One region of the Pseudolabrys sp. genome, then DNA from elsewhere that is predicted to be linked to it. Evidence: riboswitches for the same ligand, from Rfam matches in the RefSeq annotation. Region 1 holds a riboswitch; the other holds the start of a gene.
The links. A riboswitch is a leader RNA that binds a small molecule or an ion and turns the genes downstream of it on or off. The one in region 1 is predicted to bind cobalamin.

Region 1 (3,651 bases):
GCGGACGGATCGCGTCCACATCGGGACCGAGTTCGGTCAATACGGCGCGGCGGCTCATGGCGCTGTCCCGCTCCGGCAGGCAGAGCGAGACGCGCTGGTTCCAGTTTTCGCGCGTGGTGGTTTCGGAGGCGAACAGGCGCAGACCCTCCACCGCCGCGAGGCGAAGTGCGCCGCGGCCGGTGGAGACGGCGAGCGTGCCGCCCGCCGCCTCGATGGCTGCCGGCTCACCGGCGTCGCGCGTGAACTCCGCGATCGCGCCGAATGCGCCGAGGCTCCAGCCGGTCGCCGGATCGGAGGCCTGTTGCGCCAGGATTGCCACGATGTCGCCTTGTGCGCTCAAGGTCCGGATTTTGCTCCATCAGTTGGAGATCCGGACACCTCCGAAGATGCCGAATCCGGGCTGTTCGTAGCCGTTCGGATTCTCATAGCGGGCGTCGAACAGGTTGTCGATCCGGCCGAACACCGTGGCGTTCTCGTTGACCTTGTAATTGGCGGCGAAATTCATCGTGGTGTAGCCGCCCTGATCCATCCGGGCGAAGGTGACCCGGTCGACGTCCTTCCAGCGGCCGACGGAGACGAGCGTGGCCGACAAGGTGAGGGGATCGACCGGCGTCCACACCGCCGAGACGCTGCCTTTGTTCCGCGGCCGCCGCAGCAGTTGCTGGTCGGTCGTTTCGTCGAAGGCGTCCGTATAGGTGTAGTCGGCCCGCAGCGTCAGCCGTTCGGTGACCGTCACCGCAACGAAGCTCTCGACGCCGGACGTCTTCGCCTTGTTGATGTTGACGTTGGTGGTGCCGGCCGCGTTGGCGGTGATCAGGTTTTCGATGTCGTTGTGGAAGTAGGTAACGCCGAACCGGACGCGGTTGTTGAACAGCGGCTGCTCGAAACCGGCGTCGTAGCCGACGCTGGTTTCCGGCTTCAGGTTGGGATTGCCGAAGAAGGCGGGAAAGAACGGCGGGAAGCCGGGGAAGTTGACGAACATCTGGCTCAATGTCGGCGCCTTGAAGCCGGTGCCGACGCTGCCCTTCAGTTTGGTTTCGGTGCCCGGCACGATCACCGCCGGCGCGACGCGCCATGTCGTGTGACCGCCGAAGCGGTCATTGATGTCGTGGCGAATGTTCGTGACCAGGAAAACCCGCTGCGCGAATTCGGATTGCAATTCGACGTAGCCGGCCTTGTTGCCGTTCTCGGCATTGGTGGATGAGGTCTCCAGCGTTTCGCGGTCGTGTTCGAGGCCGAGCACCAGCGTCTGCCCCTGCATGATCTGCGCGACGCCGCGCCAGTCGACCTTGTAGCGTTCGCCCTTGTTCACGGTCGGCGCGCCGCCGGCGAAGCTGTTCCAGTTCCAGTGGTCGCTGAAATTGAAGCCGAAATAGTTCTTGAAGCGACCGTCGAATGTCGAGACGACGGCTTCGCTGCGGCTGAAGAACTGGTGGACGTTCTGCGTGCTTTGCCGGGCGTTGCCCGGCGCGCCACCGCCGTAGCGCAATTCGGAGTCCGTATAGCGGGCGACCTGGTTCAGCGTGACATAGTCGCCGAAGTCGACGCCGAGTTTCGTCGAGTAGGTCTTGTTGTCGTAGTAGTCGCTGATGACGCGCTGGCCGGCCGGAACGATGCGCTCGGGCGTCACCAGCGTGTCGGTCGTGCGGAAGTGCTGGACGTTGAAGGCGTAGTTGACGTTCGCGCCGGTATCTTGCACCTGCGAGCCGCTGAGGCTGGCGTTCTGGTTGAAGGTGCCGAACGAGCCGCCTTCGACCATGCCGGTGACTTTCGGCGGGCCTTTGCCCTTTTTGGTGGTGATCGAGATCACGCCGCCCATCGCGTCCGAGCCATAGAGGCCGCTTTGCGGCCCGCGCAGCACCTCGATGCGTTCGATGTCGCCGGTCAGCAACTGGCCGAAGTCGTAGGTGCGGACATTGGTGCTCGGGTCGCTGACCTCGATGCCGTCGACCAGCACCTTGACGTGCCGGGCTTCCATGCCACGCATGAACACCGACGTTTGCCCGCCGGGGCCGCCGCTCTGGACGACGTTGAGGCCCGGCACGGTGCGCAAGGCGTCCGGCACGGTGCGGCGCTGGTCGCGTTCAAGCTCCGCGCCGGTGATGACGGTGATCGAATTGGCGATCTTGTCGATCGGCGTCGGGATGCCGGTCGGGCTGTCGACATTGATGGTCGGCAGCGCGACGGCGGACTCCTGCGCGGATGCCGTGACGGGAAGGCCGATCAGCAGGACGGAGACGAAGGAAGACGACGCAAGCAGGCAAGCAAGCCGCGCGTGACGCGGCTCGGGAAGGAAACTGGCGGACCGCATGGGATACTCCTCGGGTAACACGCCTGGTGGCACGTCACCGCGAACGAAGTCTCCCCGCACGGCCCGAAGGCACGATTGGTTCGGCTACTACCGGTACGCCCCGACCAGTATGTCCGCGTGTGACCACGGCTGACGGCAGGTCTCCTGGCTCGCGGGTCGCTGTCGTCCGTCGCCTTCCCGGGACCCGAGTTCCCAGTGGCGTAATGACGGAAGACTCGCCGCTTACAGTTGCGGGGGCAGCCGCGGCATCGTCGGCCGCGCGCATGTGCCGAAACACATGATCACGCCCGCCTGCACCGCGTTCCCTTTTGATCCCCGAGGGGAACCGTCACGATCAGGTTAGGAACCGGCTGACGGCGAGTCAATCGCCCGGCGGGACAGCGGCTATCGGCCTTTGGCCGGCATCGCGATTTTGCGGCCAGCGCCGTCGGGGAAGGGCAGTTTGACGTGCGCTTCTTTCATCGCCGCCAAGGCTTTCATGGTGTCCGCCGAGAACGGCGCGACCTTCTTGGCGCCCATGTCGACGTGCAGCGTCATGTTTTCCGAGGTCGCCGACAGCCAGCCTTCCTCGGCGTGGCGCAGCTCCTCGAAATAGTGGATGCGCTTCTCATCGAAATCGATCAGCTGGAACGACACCCGCACCGGCGCGTGGACGTGGATCTCGCGGATATAGCGGACGTGGATCTCGGCGGTGAAGGTCGAATGGTTGGTGCGCTTGAGATAGCTCAGGCCGATGCCGAGCGCCTCATAGGCTTCGTCCACGGCGCGGTCGAACAGCACATTGTAATAGGCCATGTTGAGATGGCCGTTGTAGTCGATCCATTGCGGCTCGACCGTCATCAGCGACGACACGAAAGGCGCGGGGATCGGATGCAGGATGTCGGGCATGGCGGGTCGGGCGTGGGCGGAACGAACCGTAATCTAGGCCGGCGGCAAAGCCGCGGTCCAGCGGGCCGGCCGCGCCGCCCTTGACCCCTTGCGGGTTCGGGGCCACGGTCCGCGCATGTTTGGAATAAGCGGGTGCGGAGACGTTCGATGACGGTCGCGGTCAAGGCGGTTCACGGCAAACCGGAGGCGCAGGCGCTGTCGGCGGCGCTCGGCGAACTCACCGCCGCCTTCGGCAACCGGGTCGTGACCTCGCAGGCGGTACGCGAGCAGCACGCCAACACGATCACCTGGCTGCCGAACGAGCCGCCGGACGCCGTCGTCTTTCCGCAATCGACCGAGGAAGTGCAGCAGATCGTGCGCATCTGCGCGAAGCATGGCGTGCCGATCATTCCGTTCGGCGCCGGCTCCTCGCTCGAAGGACACGTCAACGCGCCGCGTGGCGGCGTCTCGGT
Region 2 (3,651 bases), on a different contig from region 1:
GTAGTAAAGGCTCTTGATGCCGCGCTTCCATGCCGTCCAGTGCAGCATGTGCAGATCCCACTTATCGATGTCGGCCGGCAGATAGATGTTGATCGACTGGCTCTGGCAGATGAACGGCGTGCGGTCGGCAGCAAGCTCGATCACCCAGCGCTGGTCGATCTCGAAGGCGGTGCGAAACACAGCCTTTTCGATTTCGCTGAGACAATCGAGATGCGCCACCGAGCCTTCATGCTCGATGATCGACTGCCATATCTCCGGTGTGTCGGCACCCTTCGACGCGAGCAGCCGCGCGAGATACGGGTTGCGCACCGAGATCGCGCCGGACAGCGTCTTGTGCGTGTAGATGTTGGCCGGGATCGGCTCGACACAGGCGCTGGTGCCGCCGCAGATGATGCTGATCGAGGCGGTCGGCGCGATCGCCAGCTTGTGACTGAAGCGCGCCTTGACGCCGCGCTCCAGCGCGTCGGGACAAGGACCGCGCTCGTCGGCGAGTGCGACGGAAGCGGCGTCAGCATCGCGGCGGATTTTGCGAAACATCGTCAGGTTCCACGACTTCGCCATCGCGCTTTCGAACGGGATGCCCTTCGATTGCAGGAACGAGTGGAAACCCATGATGCCGAGGCCGACCGAACGCTCGCGCAGCGCGGCATAGCGCGCCCGCTTCATGCCGTCCGGCGCGACGGTGATGAAATGCGTCAGCACGTTGTCGAGGAAGCGCAGCACATCCTCGATGAAGCCCGGCTGATCGTGCCACTGGTCCCAGGTCTCGACATTGAGCGAGGACAGGCAGCACACCGCGGTGCGCTCCTCGTCGCGGTGATCGCGGCCGGTCGGCAGCGTGATTTCGCTGCACAGGTTGGAGGTCGAGACTTTCAGGCCGAGTTCGCGCTGGTGCTTGGGCAGCGCGCGGTTCACCGCGTCGATGAACAGCAGGTACGGCTCGCCGGTCTGCAGCCGCGTTTCGAGAATGCGCTGCCAGAGCTGCCGCGCATCTACCTCGCGCATCACCGCGCCGGATTTCGGGCTGCGCAGCGGGACCTTCGCTCCGTCGCGCACCGCTTCCATGAAGGCGTCGGTGACGTTGATGCCGTGATGGAGGTTGAGGCCCTTGCGGTTGAAGTCCCCGGACGCTTTCCGGATCTCGAGAAATTCCTCGATTTCCGGGTGATGAATGTCGAGATAGACCGCCGCCGAGCCGCGCCGCAGCGAGCCCTGGCTGATCGCCAGCGTCAGTCCGTCCATGACGTGAATGAACGGAATAATGCCAGAAGTCTGTCCGGTCTTCACGGATTCGCCGATCGAGCGCACGCCGCCCCAGTACGTGCCGATGCCGCCGCCGTTCGAGGCAAGCCAGACATTCTCGTTCCAGGTGGTGACGATGCCGTCGAGCGAATCCGGCACGGCGTTGAGGAAGCACGAGATCGGCAGGCCGCGCGTGGTGCCGCCGTTCGACAGCACCGGCGTCGCCGGCATGAACCAGAGCCGCGACATCGCGTCGTAAACCCGCTGCGCGTGGGCGACATCGTCGGCGAAGGCGCAGGACACCCGCGCAAACATGTCTTGGAAACTTTCGCCCGGCATCAGATAGCGGTCGGTCAGCGTTTGCTTGCCGAACGCGGTGAGCAGGCTGTCGCGCGAGCGGTCAAGCTTCAGATCGTCCGGCTTCGGCGGCGGCGCAAGCGGCGCGGGCAATGGCGCCGGCGTGGATGCCGGTTTGAGTGTCTGCTGCGCGCGTGCCTGCTCACTCTGGACAAGCCGCAAGTCCGGCTGCGGACGGTTTGCTTTCGCCGCATTGCGCGGCGGCACCAATTGACCGCTCTGGTCGAAATCGTAACTGAAGGCCATCAGCAACCCCGTGATGTTGGGGCTGGGCAATCGCAGCGGATGGCCGGGTCATGCGGCCGCGCAGGGCCGTGTCACCAAGCGACCTGCCGGGGCACCCCGCCCGAGGACGTCTCAACGATCACGGCAGGTCTCCTGGCTCGCGGGTCGCTGCGGCTGCCTGTGTCTTCCCGGCGCTTTCGCGCCAGTGACTGAGGTTCGACAGCCGCTCGCCGCTTACAGTTGCGGGGGCAGCCCCGGCCTTGCCGTTTCCGGCGCACCGGGTTCCCTCTTAGCTCTCATTTCCACTAGATGTAGAAACGAAAAGACCGTGACGCCTAGATTTAGCGTCACGGTCGCTCGATTCGTCAAGCCTGTTTTGCTGGCGGTTTTGCGCCGCCGGAACTGCGGGGAAAACTCAGGCCGCCTTCTCAAGCTCGGCGAGAATGGCGTCGCCCATTTCCGTGGTGCCGACCGTCTTGGTGCCCGGCCCGGCGATGTCGCCGGTGCGCAGGCCCTTGGCAAGCGTCGCGGCGATCGCGGCATCGATCATGTCGGCTTCCTTGCCGAGGTTGAACGAGTAACGCAGCGCCATGCCGAACGAGGCGATCATCGCGATCGGATTGGCGACGCCCTTGCCGGCGATGTCGGGCGCGGAGCCATGCACCGGCTCGTAGAGCGCCTTGCGCCGCTTGGTCTTGGCGTCGGCCTCGCCGAGCGAAGCGGAGGCCAGCATGCCGAGCGAGCCGGTCAGCATCGCAGCGACGTCCGACAGCATATCGCCGAACAGGTTGTCGCAAACGATGACGTCGAACTGCTTGGGATTGCGCACGAGCTGCATGCCGCCGGCGTCGGCCAGCATGTGCTCGTACTTCACGTCCTTGAATTCGCGCTGATGGACCTGGCCCATCACCTCGCTCCACAGCACGCCCGACTTCATGACATTGCGCTTGTCCATCGAGGTGACCTTGTTGTTGCGCTTGCGCGCCAGCTCGAAGGCCACGCGGCCGATGCGCTCGATCTCGTAGGTGTCGTAAACCTGCGTGTCGATGGCGCGCTTCTGGCCGTTGCCGAGATCGGTGATCGTCTTCGGCTCGCCGAAGTAAACGCCGCCGGTCAGCTCGCGCAGGATCATGATGTCGAGGCCTTCGACCAATTCGCGCTTGAGCGAGGAAGCATCGGCCAGCGCCGGATAGGTCACCGCCGGGCGCAGGTTCGCGTAGAGCACGAGATCCTTGCGCAGCCGCAGCAGGCCGGCCTCGGGTCGCACCTCGTAAGGCACCGTGTCCCACTTCGGACCGCCGACCGCGCCGAAGATGCAGGCGTCGGCGGCGTGCGCCTTGGCCATCGTCTCGTCGGTGATGGAGACGCCGTGCGCGTCGTAGCAGGCGCCGCCGACCAGCGCCTCTTCGGTCTCGAACGTGTCGGGGCCTTTTTGATTGAAGAACGCGATCAGCCGCTTCACCTCGGCCATCACTTCGGGGCCGATGCCGTCGCCAGGGAGCAGCAGGAGCTTGTGGGTAGCCATGAAAACGCCTCACCAACAGAATGCGCGGGAATGCGGGCAAAGTGCTAAAGCGCCGCATCCTGCTTGGCAAGGTGCCGGGCAGATACCGGCAATGCGCGCAATCGGGCCGAAACTACAGCCCCGAGAACCAGTTATAGCCCTGGTTTTCCCAGTAGCCGCCCCTGTCCTCGTTGGTGACCTCCATCGCCACGACGTATTTCGGCTGCTTGAAGCCAAGCTTGGTCGGCATCCGGATTTTCATCGGGAAGCCGTAGGCGCGCGGCAGCGTCTCGTTGGCGTATTTGAAGGTCATCTGCGTCTGC

Region 2: linked by a shared signal. The riboswitch ahead of AB7F10_RS11290 (ribonucleoside-diphosphate reductase subunit alpha) and the one ahead of AB7F10_RS02070 (TonB-dependent receptor plug domain-containing protein) in region 1 are both predicted to bind cobalamin.

Annotation. Positions count from the first base shown of each region.
Region 1 covers NZ_JBFWPH010000001.1:426,990-430,640, forward strand. The annotation lists gene AB7F10_RS02065 (DUF6925 family protein) at 1-340, opposite strand, end outside; gene AB7F10_RS02070 (TonB-dependent receptor plug domain-containing protein) at 359-2,311, opposite strand; cobalamin riboswitch at 2,429-2,656, opposite strand; gene AB7F10_RS02075 (thioesterase family protein) at 2,696-3,199, opposite strand; gene AB7F10_RS02080 (FAD-binding oxidoreductase) at 3,347-3,651, shown strand, end outside.
Region 2 covers NZ_JBFWPH010000003.1:378,674-382,324, forward strand. The annotation lists gene AB7F10_RS11290 (ribonucleoside-diphosphate reductase subunit alpha) at 1-1,845, opposite strand, end outside; cobalamin riboswitch at 1,951-2,170, opposite strand; gene leuB (3-isopropylmalate dehydrogenase) at 2,240-3,349, opposite strand; gene AB7F10_RS11300 (molybdopterin-dependent oxidoreductase) at 3,462-3,651, opposite strand, start outside.